DNA from 3 places in the Reyranella humidisoli genome. Region 2 is predicted to be linked to each of the others. Evidence: riboswitches for the same ligand, from Rfam matches in the RefSeq annotation. Region 2 holds a riboswitch; each other region holds the start of a gene.
The links. A riboswitch is a leader RNA that binds a small molecule or an ion and turns the genes downstream of it on or off. The one in region 2 is predicted to bind thiamine pyrophosphate.

Region 1 (7,605 bases), on a different contig from region 2:
TCCTGGGTGATGCGCATGGAGCAGAACTTCGGACCGCACATCGAGCAGAAGTGCGCGGTCTTGTGCGCCTCCTTGGGCATGGTCTCGTCGTGGAACTTCTCGGCCGTGGCCGGGTCGAGCGACAGGTTGAACTGGTCGCGCCAGCGGAAGTCGAAGCGCGCCCGCGACAGCGCATCGTCGCGCAGCCGGGCGGCCGGATGGCCCTTCGCCAGATCGGCGGCATGGGCCGCGATCTTGTAGGTAATGACGCCCACCTTTACATCGTCCCGATCCGGCAGGCCGAGATGTTCCTTGGGCGTAACGTAACAAAGCATCGCCGTGCCGAACCAGCCGATCATGGCGGCGCCGATGCCCGAGGTGATGTGGTCGTAGCCCGGCGCGATGTCGGTCACGAGCGGTCCCAGCGTGTAGAACGGCGCCTCGCCGCATTCGCGCAGCTGCTTGTCCATGTTGGCCTTGATCTTGTGCATCGGCACATGGCCGGGCCCCTCGATCATGACCTGGCAGCCTCTGTCCCAGGCAACCCTGGTGAGCTCGCCCAGCGTCTCCAGCTCGGCGAACTGCGCCGCGTCGTTGGCGTCGGCATTGCAGCCCGGCCGCAACCCATCCCCCAGCGAGAAGGAGACGTCGTACTTGCGCATGATGTCGCAGATGTCGCCGAAATGCTCGTAGAGGAAGCTCTCTCGATGCTCGGTGAGGCACCACTGCGCCATCATCGAGCCGCCGCGGCTCACGATACCGGTGACCCTGCTGGCCGTGAGGGGCACATGCGCCAGGCGCACGCCGGCATGGATGGTGAAGTAGTCGACGCCCTGCTCGGCCTGCTCGATCAGCGTGTCGCGGAACACTTCCCACGATAGCCTGGTCGGATCGCCGCCGACCTTCTCAAGCGCCTGGTAGATCGGCACCGTGCCGATCGGCACCGGCGCGTTGCGCACGATCCATTCGCGCGTGTCGTGGATGTTGCGGCCGGTCGACAGATCCATGACGGTGTCGGCGCCCCAGCGGATCGACCACACCATCTTCTCGACCTCTTCTTCCATAGAGGAAGAAACCGCGGAGTTGCCGATGTTGGCGTTGATCTTCACCAGGAAGTTCCGGCCGATGATCATCGGCTCCAGTTCGGTGTGATTGATGTTCGCGGGAATGATGGCGCGGCCCGCGGCGATCTCCTGGCGCACGAACTCAGGCGTGATGAACGCCGGAAGGGCGGCGCCGAAGCTCTCGCCGTCGGCCAGCCGCGCCGCGGCCTCGTCGAGCACCGTCTTGCGGCCGAGATTCTCGCGGGCCGCGACGTAGATCATCTCCCTGGTGATCACGCCGGCGCGCGCCCATTCGAACTGGGTGATCAGCTGGCCGTCGAGCCCGCGCAGCGGGCGCGACGTGTTGGGAAACGGCCGCAGCACCGATTCCTTCAGGTTTCCGTTGTCGATCGGCTGGATCGCACGGCCGGCATATTCCTCGACGCCGCCGCGTTCGAGCACCCAGGCGCGACGCGTCGGGGCAAGGCCCTTGCGCACGTCGATCGCGACCTCGCTGTCGGTGTAGGGCCCGGTCGTGTCGTAGACGCGTACCGGTGGCTCCAGCGGCGACGACAGTTCGATCTCGCGCAGGGGAACGCGCAGGTCGGGCGCGGCTTCAGGCGTCGCATAGACCTTGCGTGAGGCAGGCAGAGGCCCCGTCGTGACGGTCGGGGCAGTGGTGGTGACGATGGTGTCCATGATGGATCTCCCGTGGCTGGTTGGCGGACGGAGATCCGGTGTTGTGTCGTGCAAAGGATGTATCCAGTCCCTTCGCCGGCATGACCCGGATCAGGTTCAAAGGGTCACCGCGCCGACGCCATTTCTGGCGACCATCGGTATCTCAGCCCCTTGTCGGGACCCCCCTTGGACACACGAACACTAGGGCGCGCGGCCCTGAAGAGAAAGTGAAGATGGTGGCCGGGTCAGCAAATCGGTCATGTTGGGATGATATCGCTCCCGACAATGCTCATCCGTTCGTTGGCCTTTGCGATTCTGTTGTCGGCCTGGGCTGCCCTGCCCGCGAAGGCGCAGGCTCTGGGGGAAGCGCTCGCCCGCTTCCTGTACGACGACGCCGTCGCCACGCTGCATCTTCGCAGCTTCTACTTCGACAAGACCAATCCGCAGTGGCCCAACAATGTCGCGTGGGCGGGTGGCGGATGGGTCGGCTACGAATCGGGCTGGCTGTACGACACGCTGCAGGCCGGCGCGGTCGCCTACACCACGCAGCCTTTGTGGGCGCCAGCGGATACCAGCGGCTCGCAGATCCTGAAGACCGGGCAGTATGGCTTCTTCGTCCTCGGCCAGGCCTATGCCTCGGTGCGTGCGCAGGGCCAGACCTTCACCGTCTTCCGCCAGTTCATCGACGAGCTGGAGGTCAATCCCAACGACGATCGCATGGTCCCGATCACCTTCGAGGCCTATGCGCTGCGCGGCAGGATCGCGGCGATCGACTACTTCGCGGGCTATGTCGCGGCGATCAAGCCGAAGGACTATTGGACCTTCATCAACATGGGCGAGCGGGCCGGCGCGCCCAACCACGATGCCGGCATGGGCCTGGTGAGTCTGAAGTACGGCTCTCTGGACGATCTCCGCCTGCGCGGCTCTGTCTACTACGTGCCGGACATTCTTACGTCGAGCTATGGCGACGTCGGCAAAACGTTCGGCATCAACGCCCGTCTGAAAGCGCGCCTCGAAAGCAACGCGATGGTCCAGGGCAGCAACGGCCTGAACCTGCTGACCGGCCAGCCCTTCAGCACCTGGTCGGCGGGCCTCCGTGCGACGCTCCTGCTCGACGGCTTCACCCTCTGGGGAGCCTACACCCAGGTCGGAAGCGCCGCCGCCTATCGCACGCCCTACGGGCAATGGATCGGCTACACCAAGCAGATCACGCTGGACTTCGATCGCGCCAACGAACGCGCCTGGCAAGTCGGGCTCACCTACGACTTTGCCGGCATCGGACTTCCGGGCCTTGCGTTCCTGTTCTCGGCGACGTTCGGCAACGGCGCGATCAACAGCACGACGGGTGCGCCGCTGTCGAACAACACCGAGTACGATTTCGACCTGATGTACCGGGTGGCATCCAAAGAGGCCCCCGACTGGCTGCAGCCGCTGCAACTGCGCGGCCGCATGGGCCTCGTCGATCAGACCCTGAACGGCGTCACGACGACGATCAACGACTACCGGCTGATCCTGAACTACGAAGTGAAGTTCGGCGGTAACCGCCGCTGATGGACCGAGAGCACGTCATCGTGGTGGCGAAGCTGTCAGCCTTGCGCGCGGGCGGGGAACCGCGAAAACTCCGCCGGCTACCAAACATCCGGGGAATCCCAGAAAAATGCAGTTCGACGACGTCATCCGTGGCCGCCGCAGCATCCGCGGCTACAAACCCGATCCCGTCCCCAAGGCGCTGATCGAGGAGATCATCGGCCTGGCGATGCGCGCGCCGTCGTCGATGAACACCCAGCCGTGGAATTTCTACATTGTCACCGGCGAGCCGCTGAACCGGATCCGCGCAGGCAACACGGAGCGCATGGTGGCCGGCATCCCTCAGTCGCGCGAATTCCGTACCGGCAAGAGCTTTGAAGGTGCGCACCGCGACCGACAGGTCGGCGTCGCCAAGCAACTGTTCTCCGCCATGGGGATCGCGCGGGACGACAAGAACGGGCGCCAGGACTGGGTCCTGCGCGGCTTCCGTCAGTTTGACGCCCCGGTCTGCGTGATCGTGACCTACGATCGCGTGCTGGACGGCAGCGACGACACGCCGTTCGATTGTGGCGCCGTGGCGACGGCGCTGGTGAACGCGGCCTGGTCGCGCGGCCTGGGCGCCGTGATCAACAGCCAGGGCATCATGCAGTCGCCGGTGGTGCGCGAGCACGCGGGGATTGCCGACGATCAGGTCATCATGAAAAGCATCGCCCTGGGCTGGCCGGATGACAGCTTCCCGGCGAATGCGGTCGTGTCGGAACGAAAGTCCGTCGCCGAAGCCACCGTCTTCGTCGGTTTCGACGATTAGAGCCGCCAGTCGAGATGCGCCCTCAGACGACCTCTGCCGCGCGCATCTCGGCGATTTCAGCATCGGAATAGCCGGCTTCCTTCAGCACCTCGTCGGTGTGCTGGCCGAGCGTCGCCGGCGGGCGGTCGATCGAGCCGCCGCCGTGTTCGAGGCGGAAGCCAGAGCCCACGACCTTGATCGGCCCGTGCTCGGTCTCGACGGTCTGCAGCACCGTGCGATGCTTGAACAGGTCGAGCTGCGCGGTCTCCGGGATGCTGTGAACGCGGCCGGCCGGTACGTCGGCCTTGGCGAAGCGCTCGATCCAGGTGCCGGACTCCTCGGTCTTCATCGCGCCTTCGACGATCTCGTGCAGGGCGGTGTTGTTGGCGATGCGCGTGGCCCAGTCGACGAAGCGCGGATCGTCCAGCACCTCCTCGCGGCCCAGCACCTTCATCAGGCGTTTGAACTGCGGATCGGTCATGACGGCCAGCACGATCCAGCCGTCCTTCGTCTTGAACAGATTGCCCGTGGGCTTGCGCGTCACCGACAGGTTGGCGGCCTGGCCGTGGACGCGGCCGGTCATCAAGTGCTCGGTGAACTGCTGGGCGAGATAGCCCATCACCGAGTCGATCATGGCGACATCGACGAGCTGGCCCTTGCCGGTGTGCGTGCGCTGGTACAGCGCCGAGGCCATGCCCAGAGCGGCCGTGGCACCCGACATCACATCGGCGCCGGCAAAGCCCACGCGCGTCGGGCCGTTGTTCTCGAAGCCGGTGATCGACATCAGGCCCGACATCGCCTGGATCATGCCGTCGAAGGCCGCGGTCTTGGACTCAGGGCCGACCTGGCCGAAGCCCGACACGGCGCAGTAGATCAGCCTGGGATTGATCTTGTTCAGCGTCTCGTAGCCGATGCCAAGCTTGTCCATCACGCCCGGCCGGAAATTCTCGACGACGATGTCGGCCGTCTCGACGAGGCGCTTGACGATCTCGATCGCCTTGGGCTGCTTGAGATCGAGCGTGATCGACCGCTTGTTGCCGTTCACCGCGACCCAGGGGGCCGCCAGGCCGCGCTTTTCCCAATCGTTGGCGCGGGTGCCGAAACGCATGTCGTCGCCTTCGCGCGATTCGATCTTCACCACATCCGCGCCGAGCAGGGCGAGCTGATAGGAGCTGTAGGGCCCCGCCAGCACGCGCGTGAAATCGACGACCTTTACGCCCGTAAACGGCTTGCTCATGTCACTCCTACGCCACGCCCGCCTGCTTGCGCTGGCTGAGCGCCACCTGTTTCACCTTGTCGAATTCGGCACGCCGCTTGGCGACCTCGGCAGGGTCCATGCGCTCGAGATTGTTGTAGTCGTTCTTCCAGTCCCCATCCTCGGTCCAGCGCAACGGCGACTGGACCGTCGTGCGCGGACCGATGGCGCTTTCCAGAACCTTCAACGCGAGATCCAGCGTGAAGCGCTGGGTGTCGGGCTCATGCGGCTTGCCGCAGGAATTGCCGAGCGGGAAATCGCTGAACAGGAAGCGCGGCACGCCCGCCCATTCGACAATGTCCTTCGCCGCCCCCATCACCACGGTGGGGATCCCGTTCCGTTCGAGATATCGTGCGACCAGACTCACGGTCTGGTGACAGACGGGTCATGTAGGGACGAGCAGCGCCGCGTCGACCTGGTCCTGGCGGCAGCGCGCGAGGATTTCCGGCGCATCCGTTTCCAGCGTCACCCGCTGGCTGCGATTGGTCGGCGCGCCGTGGAACCGCGGGGCCAGCTTGAAGCGGCCTTCGCGGGCGAACTCGCGCATCAGCGGCAGCGGGAACCAGGTGTTGCTGTCCTTCGCCGTCGTGTGCTTGCGGTCGTAGCCGATGTGGGAGATGCGGGTGTCGTGGTCCTTGTCCGTATCGCCGGAATAGACCGAATAGAACTTGGCGCTGGCATTGTAGAGCGCACCGGGTCCTTGGTCGCCCTTGTCGGGCTGGTAGGGTGCCGCGGTCGAGATCAGCGCCAGCGTGCTATCCTTCAGAGGCTTCTTCAGCGGCTGGAAGGGCGCATCGACGTAGTGCGCCCAGCGATAGGGATTGTCGTAGCCCAGGGCGAGGTAATACTCGCGCGTCCGGCGCATGTAATCGAGCGGCGCGTCGAAATCCGGCGCGAAATCCATCGTATCGGTCATGACGGAAAGTTGAGCGCTGGGGCGCACGAAGTCAAACAAGCAGCTACAGGCGTTCGCATGACGATATGTCGGGCAGGATCCTTCAAGGCGCGGGCGGCGCACCGGCAGGTCGCAAAGGTGACCCCGATGTAACCCCCCGGCCATAGTGCGGCCCAACTCCACCGCGCTATATATGAAGCGAAGTCAGCAGGCTGGGGAGCGCATCGCATGGCGATCAGACGGCGCAGCGTATTGGCGGGCGGCGCGGCCCTTTGGGTCGGCGCGCCGGCGATTCTGCGGGCCCAGACCCCGGCCCCGGCCGCCGCGGGCACGATCCATGTCAGCCATGGCTTCGCCATGCACGGCGAGCCCAAGTACAAGGCCGATTCCGGCCCGCCCGACTACCTCAATCCCAACGCCCCCAAGGGGGGCAGCGTCCGGCTGGGTGCCCGCGGCACCTTCGATTCCCTGCATCCCTACATCGTGAAAAGCGTCCCGGCGGCCGGCATCAGCCAGCTCTGGGACACGCTCTGCTGGAACTCCCGCGACGAGGCCTCGACCGAATACGGCCTGATCGCCGAGACGATCGAATGGCCGGAGGACCGCTCCTGGGTGGCGTTCACGCTGCGGCCGCAGGCGCGCTGGCACGACGGCAGCCCGATCACGGTCGAGGACGTGATCTTCTCGCTCGACATCCTGAAGTCCAAGGGACTGCCGAACTACGCCTTCTATTACGCCGACGTGCTGAAGGCCGAGAAGGTCGGCGATCGCAAGGTCAAGTTCACCTTCCGCGACAATACCAACAAGGAGCTGCCGCTGATCATCGGACAGCTTCCCATCCTGCCGTCCAAGTGGTGGGCCAGCCGCGACTTCGAGAAGGTCTCGCTGGAGCCCGCGCTCGCCAGCGGCCCCTACAAGGTCGATTCCTTCGATGTCGGGCGCTCGATCACCTACCGCCGCGTCCCGGACTGGTGGGCGAAGGACCTCTGGATGAACCGGGGGCGCAGCAACTTCGACGTGATCCGCTACGAGTACTATCGCGACGTCACCGTGCAGTTCGAGGCGTTCAAGGCCGGCGACCTCGACGTCCGGCAGGAGAACATCGCGCGCAACTGGGCGACGGCCTACGACATTCCCGCGGTGCGCGACGGTCGCATCCAGCGCGCCGAGATCCCGCACGAATTGCCGACCGGCATGCAGTGCTTCGCCTTCAACACGCGCCGCGACTATTTCAAGGACAAGCGCGTGCGCGAGGCGATCGCCACGATGTTCGACTTCGCCTGGGCGAACAAGAACCTGTTCTACGGGATGTACAAGCGCAACGTCTCGTTCTTCGGCAACTCCGAGCTGGCTTCGTCCGGCCTGCCGACCGCGGCCGAGCTGAAGTACCTCGAGCCGCTGCGCGGCAAGATCCCGGAGGAGGTCTTCACCAAGGAATACA
Region 2 (7,605 bases):
TGAAACAGCACGCCTTCAGGCCGAATTAGCCAAGTTCGGCTTCGCCCCGCAGCACCGGTACGCACTGGCCGGCAATGGTGGCCCGGATGCCATCCGCCGCGCGGCGCGCGACGACCCGCAGCAGGCTCGGGCGCCCCATGACCACGCCCTGATGAATGTCGAGGCACAGCTCCGGCTCGCTGGTCAGCGACAGGAGCAGCGCGCCGAGCGGTCCAGCGGCGCTTCCCGTCGCGGGATCCTCGATCGTGCCGCCCAGCGGCGCGAACATGCGGGCCTGAACGCTGCCCGGCCCGTCATGGGCATAGAGGTAGAGGCCGAGCCGGCCGTTGAGGGCCGGGGTCTGTTCCAGGGCCTGACGGAAGGACGGGAAATCCGGCGTCGCCCGTGACAGAGCCGCGGGCTCGACCTCAACGATGACGAACGGATTGCCGAGCGACGCGCCGACGGGCTTGTGGGCACCGGCGCGGATGTCGGCCGGCTGCAGGCTGGCGCAGGCAGCGACCGTCGCGACCGGCAGTTCCGGCCCCAGCGACAGCGGCTGCGGCGCGGCGATGGTGGCGCCGACCGGCATGCCCGAGGCGTCGCGCTCGACGTCGATCTCGACGAGGCCGGCCAGTTCCTCGAACAGGAGCTTGCCCCCTTTGTCCCTGCCCTGCTGCGCCAGCACATAGGCCGTGCCGACGTTGGGATGGCCGGCGAACGGCATCTCGCGCGTGCGCGTGAAGATGCGCACCCGCGCGGTGTGCGCCGGATCCTCCGGCGGCAGCACGAACGTCGTTTCGCTCAGATTGAACTCGGCTGCGAGCGACTGCATCTCGGCGTCGCTCATGCCACGCGCATCGGGAAAGACCGCGAGCGGATTGCCGCCGAAGCGCGTGGTGGTGAAGACGTCGACCGTGACGAACGAATAGGTGCGCATCTCAGAAAATCCCGTCCACTTCGCCATTCTCGGTCAGGCGGATCCGCTCCGCCGCCGGCACCCGCGGCAGGCCCGGCATGCTCATGATCTCGCCCGCCATCGCGACCACGAAGCCGGCACCGGCCGACAGACGCACTTCGCGGATCGGCAGCACGTGTCCGGTCGGCGCGCCGCGCAGTTCGGGGTCGGCGGCGAAGCTGTACTGCGTCTTGGCGATGCAGACCGGCAGCTTGCCGTACCCCGCCGCCTCCAGCGCCTTGAGACGCCGCTTCGCGGGCCCCGCGATGGACACGCCCGACGCGCGATAGATCTCGGTCGCAATGGTCTCGATCTTCTCGGCCAGAGGCAGCTCGTCCGCATAGAGCGGCCTGAAGGCGGCCTTGCCTTCGTCGATGGTCCCGACTGCCGCACGCGCCAGTGCCTCGGCGCCCGCACCGCCCTTGGCCCAATGCTCGCACAGGTAGGCCTTGGCGCCAGCCTCCGCGCACTTGGTCTCGATCAGTTCCAGCTCGGCCGGCGTGTCGGTCAGGAAGCGGTTGATGCCGACCAGCACGGGCAGGCCGAACTTCCGCAGATTCTCGACATGGCGCAACAGGTTCGGCAGGCCACGTTCGACCGCGCCGACGTCCTCCTTCTCCAGCGCCTTCTCGTCGGCACCACCGTGCAGCTTGAGCGCGCGCACGGTGGCCACGACCACGGCGAGTTCGGGCTTCAGCCCGGCCTGGCGGCACTTGATGTCGAGGAACTTCTCCGCCCCCAGGTCCGCGCCGAAGCCCGCTTCCGTGACGACATAGTCGCCCAGCGCCAGAGCTGCGCGCGTGGCGATCACGGAGTTGCAGCCGTGCGCGATGTTGGCGAACGGGCCGCCATGGATCAGGACCGGATTGTTCTCCAGCGTCTGCACGAGATTGGGCTTGGCTGCATCCTTCAGAACGGCGGCCATGGCGCCGGCCGCCTTGAGGTCGCCGGCGGTGACCGGCTTGCCCTCGCGGGTCTCGGCGACGACGATTCGCGCCAGCCGCTGCTCGAGGTCCTCGAGGTCGTTGGCCAGGCATAGGATCGCCATCACTTCCGAGGCCGTCGTGATGTCGAAGCGCGCCTGTCGCGGGAAACCGTTGGCGACGCCGCCCAGGCTGACGACCGTGTCGCGCAGCGCGCGGTCGTTCATGTCGAGCACCCGGGGCCAGAACACGCGGCGGGCGTCGATGCCCAGCGCGTTGCCCCAGTAGATATGGTTGTCGAGCATCGCCGCCAGCAGGTTGTGCGCCGTCGTGATCGCGTGGAAGTCACCGGTGAAATGCAGGTTGATGTCGGCCATCGGCACGATCTGCGCCTGGCCGCCGCCGGTGGCGCCGCCCTTCTGGCCGAAGCACGGGCCGAGGCTGGGCTCGCGCAATGCGATGGCCGTCTTCTTGCCGATGCGGGCGAGCGCGTCACCGAGGCCGATCGTGGTCGTGGTCTTGCCCTCGCCGGCCTTGGTCGGGTTGATCGCCGTCACGAGGATCAGGTGGCCTTGCTTGTGGTTCCCGAGCGACTTCACATAGTCGCCGTCGAGCTTCGCCTTGTCGCGACCATAGGGTTCAAGTGCATCTTCCGGAATGCCGAGGCGGCTGGCGACTTCCTTCATTGGCTTCTTGATTGCGCGCCGTGCGATCTCGATATCCGACATACCCGCTCCCACCACTCCAATTCAGGGGGGCGACCGTAGCGAGACTGGAGTGGCGAGCCAACAGGAGAGAGCATGAAGAGCTGGCCGAGAATCGACGGTGCCTTGAGCGACTATGTCGATATCAACTGGCTGCGCGAGCCGCCGCTGCGCCGCCGGCTGCGCGAGGAGACGGCGACCCTGCCCCGCGCCGGCATGCAGATATCGGCCCATCAGGGCCAGCAGATCGGCCTGCTCGCCCGAACGATCGGCGCCCGGCGTGCCGTCGAGGTCGGTACCTTCACCGGCTACTCCTCGCTATGCATCGCCGAGGCGCTGCCGTCAGACGGCAAGCTCTGGTGCTGCGATGTCAGCGCCGACTACACGAAGGTCGCGCGTCGTTACTGGAAGGAAGCCGGCGTCGAGAGCCGCATCGAACTCACGATCGGACCGGCGCTCGCCACGCTCGACTGGCTGCTGGCCCAGGGGCTGACCGGCCAGCTCGACCTCGCCTTCATCGACGCCAACAAGGACGAGTACGACGCCTACTACGAGCGCTGCCTGAAACTGGTGCGAAAAGGCGGCCTGGTGCTGATCGACAATGTCCTGTGGGGCGGTTCGGTCGCCGATCCCACCGACGTCGATCGAGATACGCAGGCGCTCCGCGCCCTCAATGCCAAGCTCAAGACCGACCAGAGAGTCGACATCGCCCTGCTGGCCGTCGGCGACGGCATGAGCTGCGCGTTTAAGCGCTGAACCAGGCGCTAGGCGTTGCCAAAGATCGGGTGGAGGACCTTGTCGCCCGGCTTGATGCCCAGGAGCTTGGCGCTGCCACCGTTGATTTCGAGGACGGCGCGCACGGGGAACTGGCTGGGAATCGTCTCAGTCGAATGCGGCACGGCATTGGCATGGATCGACTTGATCGTGCCATCGGCGGCAATGAAGATCATGTCGAGCGGGATCAGCGTGTTCTTCATCCAGAAGCTGACCGGCGCTTCCTTGTAGAAATCGAACAGCATGCCCTCGTAGGGCCCGAGCTTCTCGCGGAACATCAGGCCGCGCGCCCGCTGCGTATCGTCCAGCGCCAGATCGACGTCGAACTTGATGTCCCGGCCGCCGGACACCACCACGAGCGACGAGCGCTTGAAGTGGACATCGCTACCGCCCTGTTGCGCCTGCGCAAGCCCGCCGGCCAGCACGAACGGCGCCGCGAGGAAAAGACGCCGACCGAGCGGCGACTTGGAAACTGCTTGAACCATACCCATGGCATAGAGCGTGGACGGCGATTTCGTCAAACCGATGACGCTTGCGTGAAGGGAGACGCCTGACCATAGTGGCGTCCGCTCATCGGGGGGAGCCGCGCCGCGCGGCTGAGAGGTCCGGAAGGACGACCCCGAACCTGATCCGGTTAATGCCGGCGTAGGGACTGGTGGCTCGTCAATGTCTTCTCCTGCCCTCTCCGTGCGTTCGGCGCACATCGTTCTCGACGGCCATGTCGTGGCGGAGAACCTGTCGCTCGACTTCGCGGCCGGCTGCACGACCTGCCTGCTGGGCCGCAGCGGCGTCGGCAAGACCTCCCTGCTTCGTCATCTTGCCGGGCTGCTGCCGGGCACCGCGCCGGCCGGGCCGGTGGCCTACATGGCCCAGCGCGACCTGTTGCTGCCATGGCTGTCGGTGCTCGACAACGTGCTGCTTGGCCATCGACTGCGCCGCGACGAGACCGCGCGCCGCTCCGCCGAACCGCGCGCCCGATCGTTGCTCGCGGAGGTCGGCCTGGGTGACCGTCTCGATGCCCTTCCGCAGACCCTCTCCGGCGGCATGCGCCAACGCGCGGCCCTTGCCCGCACGCTTTGCGAAGACCGGCGGATCGTCCTGATGGACGAACCGTTCGGCCATCTCGACGCCGTCACGCGCTTCGACCTGCAGGACCTCGCCGCCAGGCTCCTCGAGGGCCGCACGGTCGTGATGGTAACGCACGATCCGCTGGAAGCGCTGCGCATGGGTCACGAGATCCGCGTGCTGTCCGGCAATCCCCTCGCCTCCGGTCCGCTCATCGCACCGGTGGGCGCGGTGCCGCGCGATCCCGCCGATCCGGAACTGCTCGCCCTCCAGGCACGGCTGATCCAGGAATTGAGGCGCGGCTCGTGAGACCACTGATCACCGCCCTCGGATTGCTGGTCGCGTGGGAACTGCTGGTCTGGCTGACCGGGGTGCCGCCGTACATCCTGCCACCGCCCTCGCGTGTCGCCGTCGTGCTGATCGACCGCCGCGAACTGCTGATCGAGCAGGCCGCATGGACGGCGGCCGAGATGATCCTCGGTCTGGCGCTCGGCCTGTTCCTGGGCGCCGCCCTTGCAGTGCTGTTCGCCGCGTCGGCTGGCTGGCGACGGTGGGCGCTGCCGCTGGTGATCGTCTCGCAGGCCGTGCCCGTGATCGCGGTCGCGCCGCTGCTCGTCCTCTGGCTGGGCTACGGCATGGCCTCCAAGGTCGCGATGGCCGCCCTCGTGATCTTCTTTCCCGTGGTCAGCAGCCTATATGACGGATTGCGCCGGACCGATCCGGGCTGGCTCGAACTGGCGCGAACGATGGACGCCTCGCCGCGCGCCATCCTCCTGCAGATCCGGCTGCCGGCCGCCCTGCCCGCCTTCGCCTCGGGCGCGCGAATCGCCGCCGCCGTGGCGCCGATCGGCGCGGTGATCGGCGAATGGGTCGGCGCCAGCGCCGGCCTCGGTTTCCTCATGACGCAGTCGCTCGCGCGCGGCCAGACGCCGCTCGCCTTCGCTGCCCTCTTCATCCTCTGCCTGCTCGGACTCGCTCTGTACGTTGCGACGGACCGGCTGGCGCGACGGCTCGTGCCCTGGCAACCCTTTCAAGGAGACTGACCATGCCCTTCGTGACCCGACTGATCGCCGTACTCGCTTTGTGTTGCCTGGCCCTTCCGGCCAGCGCGCAGGACAAGGTACGGATCCTGCTCGACTGGTTCGTCAATCCAGACCATGCCGCTCTGGTTATCGCCAAGCAGCGCGGCCTGTTCGGGAAGCAGGGCCTCGACGTCGAGCTGATCGCGCCGGCCGATCCCAACGCGCCGCCCAAGCTGGTCGCCGCCGGCCAGGCCGACTATGCCCTCTCCTATCAGCCGACACTGCAGATGCTGGCAGCCGAAGGGTTGCCGCTGGTGCGCGTCGGCGTGCTGGTGGCCCAGCCGCTCAACTCGCTGGTCGCGCTAGAGGACTCACCCGTGAAGACCATCGCCGACTTCAAGGGCCGCAAGATCGGCTTCTCGGTCTCGGGGTTCGAGGAGGCCGTGCTGGGGGCGATGCTGGAAAGCGCGGGCCTCACGCTCAAGGACGTGACCCTGGTAAACGTCAACTTCGCGCTCACCACCGCGCTGATGAGCCGACAGGTCGATGGCGTCATCGGCGCCTTCCGTAATTTCGAGCTGAACGACCTCGAACTGAACAAGGCAAAGGGCCGGATGTGGCTGGTCGAGAAGCACGGCGTGCCGGCCTATGACGAGCTGGTGATCCTGGCCAAGCGCGAGACCGTCGACGCCGCCCGCACGAAGAAGCTTCTCGCGGCGCTCGCCGAAGCCACCACCTGGCTGACGGCCAATCCCACAGAAGCCTGGGCCAGCTTCTCGAAGTACGGCAAGGATCTCGACAACGATCTCAACCGGATGGCGTGGAAGGATACGGTACCGCTGCTGGCTCCGGATCCCGCCGCGCTCGATCGCGCGCGCTACGCCACCTTTGCCGAGTTTCTCGTGAAGCGCGGTCTGATCAGGCAGGCGCCTCCGCTCGACAGCTACCTGCGCGAAATCAAGTAGGAACCTTCAGTTAGGCGCCGCGGATCTCGACGACCTGAAGGCCTTTCTGGCCTTCGGCGATGCGGATCATCACCTTCTGGCCCGGCGCCAGCGATTCCATTCCATGCCGCCGCAGAACGGCGGCATGCACGAAGATGTCGCCGTCGGCCGCCTCGCGCGTGACGAAGCCATAGCCGCGCTCGTTATTGTACCATTTCACCAAAGCGGTGATGTAGTCGCCCATTGCGATGCCGTCTGGAATGGGCGGCGGCTTTGCAGTCGTGGCAACGGCGGTCGACGAATCGACCTCTATGACCCTCATGACCTGCCAACCCTTCGGGCCGCGGACACCGGCGCACACTACGGTTGCACCGGGCTTGAGATCCTCATGCCCGGATTGGCGTAGCGTCGTTACATGCAGGAACGCGTCGCTGTTATCACTGTCGAGGGCCAAGAACCCAAAACCCTTGACGGCGTTGAACCACTTGACCTTACCACGCAGCTCAACCGTACCGACGTCCCCGCTCGTCTCTCCCAGATGGGTCGTCATTCAACGATCCCGTGTTGTTATGCGGAAATCGTAAACGTGCTTTGCGAAGGAAGCAACAGTCCTTGTATGGGATTGCCGCCTCACGCTAGACGATTCACCAGAAGTGTTTCGGGAGGAGCCGTAGATGTTCAAGACCGACCTGTTCAAGGGCAAGCGATTTCTCATCACCGGCGGCGGTACGGGCCTCGGTCGCATGATGCTGGAGAAGTTCGTCGAGCTGGGTGCAGACTGTGTGATATGCGGCCGCCGCGGCAGTGTCCTCGAAGAGACGGCCAAGCAAGTGATGGAGAAGAACCCCGGGCGCCGGGTGGATTTCCATTCGGTCGACATCCGCGTGGCCACCGCAGTGGAGGAGATGATCGATCAGATCTGGGCCACCGGGCCGCTCGACGGTCTGGTGAACAATGCCGCCGGCAACTTCATCTCCCAGACCAAGGACCTCAGCCCCCGCGCTTTCGACGCCATCGCCAACATCGTCTTGCACGGCACGTTCTACATGACGAATGCCTGCGGCAAGCGCTGGATCGCCGAGCAGCGCAAGGCGAGTGTCCTCAGCATCCTCACGACCTGGGTATGGACCGGCAGCCCCTTCGTCGTGCCGTCCGCCATGTCGAAGGCCGGCGTCGCCGTCATGACCCAGAGCCTGGCCGTCGAATGGGCACGCCATGGCATCCGTCTGAACGCGA
Region 3 (7,605 bases), on a different contig from region 2:
CGCGCGATGGAGAAGGGCGACCCGGGCATGCCGCTCCTCCTGACCTGATTTTTTCCTGCAGGAATCACCATAGGGTCAGTGTGTTTGACAAGGTCAGCACTATTGACCTAAATGGGCGGATAGTTGTGTTTTGACTGACCGCAAAGACCTGATCGGAATCAAACGAAGGGGGATATCGCAATGTCCTTAACCATGGACGACCGCGACGGCTTCATCTGGCTGGACGGCAAGCTGGTCCCGTGGCGCGAGACCCGCATGCATGTGCTGACCCATGCGCTGCATTACGGCTCGGCCGTCTTCGAGGGCGAGCGCATCTATGATGGCCGCGTCTTCCGCCTCGCCGCCCACAGCGCCCGCCTGATCCGCTCGGCCAACCTGCTCGACTACGACCTGCCCTGGTCGCGGGAGGAGATCGACGAGGCGACCCGCGCCGTCGTGAAGGCCAACGACCTCACCGCCGGCTACATCCGTCCGATCGCCTGGCGCGGCTCGGAAGTGCTGGGTGTGTCGGCGATCGGCACGACGGTCCACCTCGCCATCGCCCCGTGGGCGCAGGAAGGCCGCCTGTCGGTGCAGGCGCGCGACGCCGGCATCAACGTCACCATGGCGAAATACCGCCGGCCCTCGCCCGAGACCGCTCCCGGCCACGCCAAGGTGGCCGGCCTCTACGTGATCTGCGGCATCGAGAAGGACCGCGCCCTGAAGGCCGGCTTCGACGATGCGCTGATGCTCGACTGGCAGGGCCGCATCGCCGAGACGACCGGCGCCAACATCTTTCTGGTGATCGACGGCCGGCTGGTCACGCCGACGCCGCACAACTTTCTGGATGGAATCACGCGCCGTGCGGTGATGGGGATGGCCCGGAAGCGTGGCTGGACCGTCGAGGAGCGCGACGTGATGCCGGAGGAGCTGGCCCAGGCGAGCGAGGTGTTCCTCTGCGGCAGCGCCGCCGAGATCGTGCCGGTCGGCTCGATCGACCAGCACCATTTCCAGGCAGGGCCCGTCGCCAAGACGCTGATGGCCGACTTCCAGAAGCTGGTGCGGGAACCCGACAGCGAGGGTTTTGGCGAGGCCACCCATCTCATGAAGCCGGCGTCGTCGCTGGCGGCCTGAGCGCACTGCATGGCTTGACATCGGGGGCGGCAATCCCCTTTTCTCGATGGCGTCCGAGGGGTGCCTGATCTTCCTGTGGGAGACGGGCTGAGACAGCCTTAGCGGCTGAACCCTTTGAACCTGATCCGGGTCATGCCGGCGAAGGAACGGGAGTCAGCGTTGGATCGACCTGTCGTAACAATCATCGGAGCCGGCGTCGCAGGCCTTGCCTGTGCGACGGAGCTTGCCGCGCGTGGCGTGGCCGTCGAGGTGCTGGAGCGTGCCGCCCATCTCGGCGAAGGTGCCTGCTCGTGGATGGCGGGCGGCATGCTGGCGCCCTGGTGCGAACGGGCGACCACCGATGAGATCGTCGCCCGGCTGGGCGAGCCGTCGATCGATTGGTGGCGCCAGCATTTTCCCGGCACCGTCTCGAAGGGCAGCCTCGTGCTGACGCCGCCGCGCGACGCCGCCGACCTCACACGCTTTGCCTCCCGGACCGAGCGCCACGAATGGCTCGACGCCGACGGAATCGCCGCGCTCGAACCCGATCTCGCCGGCCGCTTCCGCCGTGCGCTGTTCTTTGCCGACGAGGCCCATCTCGAACCGCGCCAGGCGCTGGCGGCGCTCGCGGCCGGTCTCGCGGCGCGCGGCGTACCGATCCGGTTCGGCGTCGACGTGAAGCCCTCCGAGGCCCGCTCGGACTTCGTCGTCGATTGCCGCGGTCTGGCCGCGCGTGACGAACTGCCCGACCTGCGCGGCGTGCGCGGCGAGATGATCGTCGTGCGGACCAGCGACGTGTCGCTGGCGCGGCCGGTGCGGATGCTGCATCCGCGCATCCCGCTCTACATCGTGCCGCGCGGCGACGGCATCTTCATGATCGGCGCCACCATGATCGAAAGCGAGGAACGCCGCGCCGTCAGCGTGCGTTCGGCGATCGAGTTGCTGAACGCGGCCTACACGCTGCACCCGGCGTTCGGCGAGGCCGAGATCGTCGAGCTGGGCGCCGACCTGCGGCCGACCTTTCCCGACAACCTGCCGTGCATCAGGCGCAAGGGCCGCGTGCTGCACGCCAACGGTCTTTTCCGGCATGGTTTCCTGCTCGCGCCCTGGCTGGCGCGGCAAGTGGCCGATGCCGTTCTTCTGGAGACGAGAGATGCGGATATTCCTGAACGACGACATGCATGAGGTCTCACCCGGCACGTTGGCCGCGGCTCTGGAAACCTTGGGCTTCGGCGGCCGCAAGATTGCGACGGCGGTGAACGGCCGCTTCGTCGCCGCTGCCGCGCGGCCGCGCACCGAGCTGGCCGACGGCGACAGGATCGAAGTCGTCGCGCCGATGCAGGGAGGTTAAGACCGTGTCGTCCTTCTACGGCGTCGAGCTGAAATCGCGCCTGCTGCTGGGCACGTCGCGCTATCCCTCGCCGGCGGTCCTCGAGCGCGCGGTCAAGGCATCCGGCGCGGAAGTCGTGACGGTCTCGCTGCGTCGCGAGAGCGGCGCGGGCAAGGCCGGCCAGGCCTTCTGGTCGCTGATCCAGTCGATGGGCGTGCGCGTGCTGCCCAACACCGCCGGTTGCCATTCGGTGAAGGAGGCGGTGACGACCGCCCACATGGCGCGCGAGCTGTTCGACACGCCCTGGATCAAGCTCGAGGTGATCGGGGAGGCCGACACTTTGCAGCCCGATGTGTTCGGTCTGGTGGAAGCTGCGCGCATTCTGTCCGAGGACGGGTTCGAGGTGTTTCCCTACACGACCGAGGATCTCGTGGTCGCCGAGCGACTGGTCGAGGCGGGCTGCAGGGTGCTGATGCCGTGGGGCGCTCCCATCGGCTCGGCGCGCGGCCTGAACAACGTCTATGGCCTGCGCTCGATGCGCGCGCATTTCCCCGACATCCCGCTGGTGGTCGATGCCGGGCTCGGCGTGCCATCGCATGCGGCCGCGGCGATGGAGCTGGGCTACGACGCGGTGCTGCTCAACACGGCGGTTGCCGAAGCGGGCGATCCCGTCGAGATGGCGCGCGCCTTCGCGCTGGGCGTCGAAGCCGGCCGTGCCGCCTATCTTGCGCAGCCCATGGAGCCGCGCGACATGGCGGTGCCGTCGACGCCGGTTATCGGCAAAGCGGCCCTTGGAGACTAGAGAGATGCTCGATCCCTTCTATCCCGTCGTGCCCGATTCGAGTTGGGTGCTGAAGCTGGTGCCCGTCGGCACCAAGCTCATCCAGTTGCGCATCAAGGACCAGCAAGAGGCCGAGGTGCGCCGCCAGGTGCGCGAGGCCAAGGCCGTGTGCGTGCAGCATGGCGCCGACCTGATCGTGAACGACTACTGGCAGGTGGCGATCGACGAAGGTTGTTCCTGGGTCCATCTCGGCCAGGAGGATCTGGTCGATGCAGACGTGAAGGCGGTGCGCCGCGCCGGCATCAGGATCGGCGTCAGCACGCACGACCATGCCGAACTCGACAAGGGCCTCGCCATCGATCCCGACTATGTCGCGCTGGGTCCGGTCTGGCCGACCGTGTTGAAGCAGATGCCGTGGGCACCGCAGGGCACCGAGCGTCTGGCCGAATGGAAGAAGCTGATCGGCGACAAGCCACTGGTCGCGATCGGTGGCCTCACGCTGGAGCGCGCGCTGCTCTGCCTGAAGTCGGGCGCCGACATCGTCTCGGTCGTGGGCGACATCGTGAACCATGCCGATCCGGTCGCTCAGGCCAGGGCCTGGATCGCCGCGACGAGAAGACCGTGACCAACCGCTACGCCCGCCAGGCCGTGCTGCCCGAGATCGGCGATGCGGGGCAGGCGCGTCTCGCCGCCGCCTCGGTGCTGGTCGTTGGCGCCGGCGGTCTCGGCTGCCCGGTGCTGCAGTATCTCAGCGGTGCCGGAGTCGGCCATCTCACCATCGTCGATCACGACACGGTCGAAGAGACGAACCTGCATCGCCAGCCGCTCTACGGCATGCCGGACATTGGCAAGCTGAAGGTCGAGGCAGCGCGCGCAACCTTGCAGCGGTTCAACCCGCATGTCCGTGTCGACGCGGTGCCCGAGCGGCTCACCCCGCAGAACGTCGCCAGGCTGGTTGCCGATGCGGACATCGTGGTCGACGCCGCGGACAGTTTCGCCGTGACCTACATGCTGAGCGACGTCTGCTTCGCAGTGGCCAAGCCGCTGGTCAGCGCGTCGGTGATCGGCATGACCGGCTATGCCGGCGTCTTCTGCGGCGGCGGCCCGAGCTATCGTGCGGTGTTCCCCGAGGTTTCGGTCGATGGCGGCACCTGTGCCACGGTGGGCGTGATCGGCACCGCGGTCGCGATGATGGGAAGCCTGCAGGCGCATCTCACGCTGCATCACCTGCTCGGGCTCGAGCCGGCCGTACTGGGCCGCGTCGTCACCTTCGATGCCAGGCGCGTGGCCTTCGGCGGCTTCGCCTTCGCCGGGAGTCCCGAACCCGAGGAGCAGGTGGCCTTCATCGCGCCCGACCAGGTGCGCTCAGACGACATCGTGGTCGACCTGCGCGGGCTCGACGAGGCGCCTGTCTCGCCCTTCGCCGGCGCGCGTCGTCTGGTGGTCGACACGATCGACGAACTGGGCACGCCCGACGGCCGCGTCGTCCTGGCCTGCCGCAGCGGCCAGCGCGCACTGATGGCGGCGGACCGTTTGCGCGAACGCGGCGTCACGAACCTGGCGCTGGTGGCGTTGGGGTAGCGGTCACGCCAAAGGCCTCACCCTGAGGAGCGGTCCCCCTCGAGTACCTCGGGGTAAACTCCGGACCGCGTCTCGAAGGGTCGGCACGAGCACCTCGTTTGCAGCCCATCCTTCGAGACGGTCGCTGCGCGACCTCCTCAGGATGAGGTCATTGGGGAAGGCTGAGAAAGAAAGCCTCCTCGGCTTACTTCTTCTCCCAGCGCGCGGCGGCCGCATCGTCTTCCTGGTGGGCGCCGACCCACTGTTCGCCCTTCGGCGTGTCTTCCAGCTTCCAGAACGGTGCCTTGGTCTTCAGCCAGTCGACCAGGAATTCGCAGGCCTCGAAGGCGGCCTCGCGATGCGGCGAGCCGACGGCCACCATCACGATGCGCTCGCCCGGCTCCATGCGGCCATGGCGATGCACGATCAGCGTCGCTTCCAGCGGCCAGCGCCTGTGCGCCTCGGCCTCGATCTCTTCCAGAGCCGTCTCGGTCATGCCGGGATAGTGTTCGAGCGTCAGCGCGTCGACGCGATCGCGATGATAGCCCTCGCGCACGTGCATCTCGCGCACGAGGCCGACGAAGACGGCGAGGCCGCCAATGCGCTTGTTGCCGTCGGTGAGGCGGGCCAGTTCGGCGCCGACATCGAAATCGGCTTCCTGGACGCGCACCGTCATGTCAGCCCCCGGTGAAGGGCGGGAAGAAGGCGACTTCGCGCGCGCCCGCGAGCTTCACGTCGAAGGTCGCCGTGCGCTGGTCGACGGCGGCGCCGAACGCGGCACCTTCCGCCAGCGCCTCGGCATGGCCGGGGCTGCGGCTGCGCAGCCACACGATCAGATCGCCCACCGTGTCGATGTCGGCCGGCGGCGTGACCTCTTCCTCCGGCACGCCGACGGTTTTCTTCATCCAGGCGAAATAACGGACCTTCACTTCTGGCCACCGGTGGTGGGCGGATCCTCCGCCATGTGGCGCAGGCCGGTACGGAGATAGTCATAGCCGGTGATCAGGGTGAGCGCGGCGGCGATCCAGATCAGCACGATGCCGGCCTGCGTCACCCAGTGCGCTGCCGCGTCGCCGACCAGCAGTGCGGCGATCGCCACCATCTGAACGGCGGTCTTCCACTTCGCGAGCGCGCTGACCGGCAGGCCGACCCGCAGCTCGGCGAGGAATTCCCGCAGGCCGGAGACCAGGATCTCGCGCGCCAGGATGATGAGGGCCGCCAGCACGTTCAGGCCGGCCAGGGTGCTGTTGTCGACCAGCATGACCAGGGCGGCGGCGACCAGCAGCTTGTCTGCGATCGGGTCGAGGAAGCGTCCGAAGCGCGAGATCTGGTGATAGCGCCGCGCGAAATAGCCGTCGAACCAGTCGGTCACCGCGGCGGCTACGAACAGCGCCATCGAGAACCACTGCGCCCAGCCGCGATCGAGCCAGAAGCAGGCCACGACCAGCGGGATCGCGACGATGCGCGACAGGGTGAGCATGTTGGGAAGATTGAACAGCATCGCCCCGACCTTACCGGCCGCCCCGGAAGTGGTCATGGATTTTCTGGGCGAGTGCGCTGGAGATTCCCGGTACCGACTTGATGTCCTCCAGTGTGGCACCCGATACCGCACGGGCGCTGCCGAAATGGTTGAGCAGCGCGCGCTTGCGGCCGGCGCCGATCCCCGGCACCTCGTCGAGCGCCGAGCGCGTCATGTCGGCTGCGCGGCGCGTACGGTGCGTGCCGATCGCGAAACGATGCGCCTCGTCCCGCAGCCGTTGCAGGAAATAGAGAACCGGATCGCGCGGTTCGAGGGAAAAGGGCGGCTTGCCCGCCATGAAGAAGCGCTCCCGGCCCGCATCGCGGTCGGGCCCCTTGGCGATGCCAACCAGGGGAATGTCTTCGAGGCCAAGCTCGGCCATCACCCCACGCACCGCTTCGAGCTGGCCCTGGCCGCCGTCGATCAGCAGCAGGTCCGGCCAATGCTCGTCGTCGCGCTCGGGGTTCTCCTTGAGCGCGCGACCGAAGCGGCGGGTCATCACCTCGCGCATCATCGCGAAATCGTCGCCCGCCGCGCCCTCGGTCTTGATATTGAATTTGCGATAGGCGTTCTTGTTGAAGCCTTCCGGCCCGGCCACGATCATCGCGCCGATCGCCGCCGTCCCCTGGATGTGGCTGTTGTCGTAGACCTCGATGCGCTCGGGCGGCGCGTCGAGGCCGAACACGCGGGCCACGCCTTCGAGCAGGGTGCGCTGCGTGCCGCGTTCGGCCATGCGGCGGGCCAGCGCCTCGCGCGCATTGTTCACCGCCTGGTCGAGCGCGTCCTTCTGGTCGCCGCGCTTGGGCTGGCGGATCTCGACCTTATGGCCGGCCGACAGGGACAGCGCGTTTTCCATCAGCTCGCGCTCGGGAATGTCATGGCTGGTCAGGACCAGTTTGGGTGCCTGACGCGATTCGTAGAACTGGCCCATGAAGGCTTCGAGCACCTGCGGCTCGTCGAGGTCCCGGCCATGGCTCGGGAAGTAGGCGCGGTTGCCGAGGTTCTGGCCGGCGCGCAGGAAGAAGACCTGGATGCAGATCTGGCCGCTATCGGCGTGAGCGGCGAAGATGTCGGCCTCGTCGATCGACGGGAGGCTGATCGACTGGTGCGAGGTGATGTGGGCCAGCGCGCGGATGCGATCGCGCAGGATGGCCGCGCCCTCGAATTCGAGATTGGCCGAGGCCTGCTCCATGCGCTGCGACAGCTTCTGCTGGATCTCGCGATTGCGCCCGCCGAGGAAGCCGCGCACCTCCTGCACGATGGCGTCGTACTCGGGCTTCTCGATACGGCCGACGCAGGGCGCCGTGCAGCGCTTGATCTGGT

Region 1: another riboswitch for thiamine pyrophosphate. It lies ahead of thiC (phosphomethylpyrimidine synthase ThiC); the one in region 2 lies ahead of KQ910_RS24515 (ABC transporter ATP-binding protein).
Region 3: another riboswitch for thiamine pyrophosphate. It lies ahead of thiO (glycine oxidase ThiO); the one in region 2 lies ahead of KQ910_RS24515 (ABC transporter ATP-binding protein).

Annotation. Positions count from the first base shown of each region.
Region 1 is NZ_JAHOPB010000001.1:955,338-962,942, forward strand. It holds gene thiC (phosphomethylpyrimidine synthase ThiC) at 1-1,721, opposite strand, end outside; TPP riboswitch at 1,771-1,897, opposite strand; gene KQ910_RS04685 (OprD family outer membrane porin) at 1,986-3,251, shown strand; gene KQ910_RS04690 (nitroreductase) at 3,358-4,035, shown strand; gene KQ910_RS04695 (CaiB/BaiF CoA transferase family protein) at 4,058-5,251, opposite strand; gene KQ910_RS04700 (glycine/sarcosine/betaine reductase selenoprotein B family protein) at 5,259-6,185, opposite strand; gene KQ910_RS04705 (extracellular solute-binding protein) at 6,393-7,605, shown strand, end outside.
Region 2 is NZ_JAHOPB010000003.1:210,350-217,954, reverse strand. It holds gene KQ910_RS24540 (DUF2237 family protein) at 1-29, shown strand, start outside; gene KQ910_RS24535 (PhzF family phenazine biosynthesis protein) at 26-919, opposite strand; gene KQ910_RS24530 (formate--tetrahydrofolate ligase) at 921-2,588, opposite strand; gene KQ910_RS24525 (O-methyltransferase) at 2,661-3,320, shown strand; gene KQ910_RS24520 (DUF192 domain-containing protein) at 3,329-3,823, opposite strand; TPP riboswitch at 3,905-4,008, shown strand; gene KQ910_RS24515 (ABC transporter ATP-binding protein) at 4,005-4,712, shown strand; gene KQ910_RS24510 (ABC transporter permease) at 4,709-5,446, shown strand; gene KQ910_RS24505 (ABC transporter substrate-binding protein) at 5,449-6,390, shown strand; gene KQ910_RS24500 (cold-shock protein) at 6,401-6,919, opposite strand; gene KQ910_RS24495 (SDR family oxidoreductase) at 7,044-7,605, shown strand, end outside.
Region 3 is NZ_JAHOPB010000001.1:682,858-690,462, reverse strand. It holds gene KQ910_RS03380 (glutathione S-transferase family protein) at 1-48, shown strand, start outside; gene KQ910_RS03375 (branched-chain amino acid aminotransferase) at 181-1,113, shown strand; TPP riboswitch at 1,160-1,277, shown strand; gene thiO (glycine oxidase ThiO) at 1,273-2,277, shown strand; gene thiS (sulfur carrier protein ThiS) at 2,246-2,443, shown strand; gene KQ910_RS03360 (thiazole synthase) at 2,448-3,224, shown strand; gene KQ910_RS03355 (thiamine phosphate synthase) at 3,229-3,828, shown strand; gene KQ910_RS03350 (ThiF family adenylyltransferase) at 3,825-4,784, shown strand; gene KQ910_RS03345 (molybdenum cofactor biosynthesis protein MoaE) at 4,969-5,439, opposite strand; gene KQ910_RS03340 (MoaD/ThiS family protein) at 5,441-5,692, opposite strand; gene pgsA (CDP-diacylglycerol--glycerol-3-phosphate 3-phosphatidyltransferase) at 5,689-6,300, opposite strand; gene uvrC (excinuclease ABC subunit UvrC) at 6,275-7,605, opposite strand, start outside.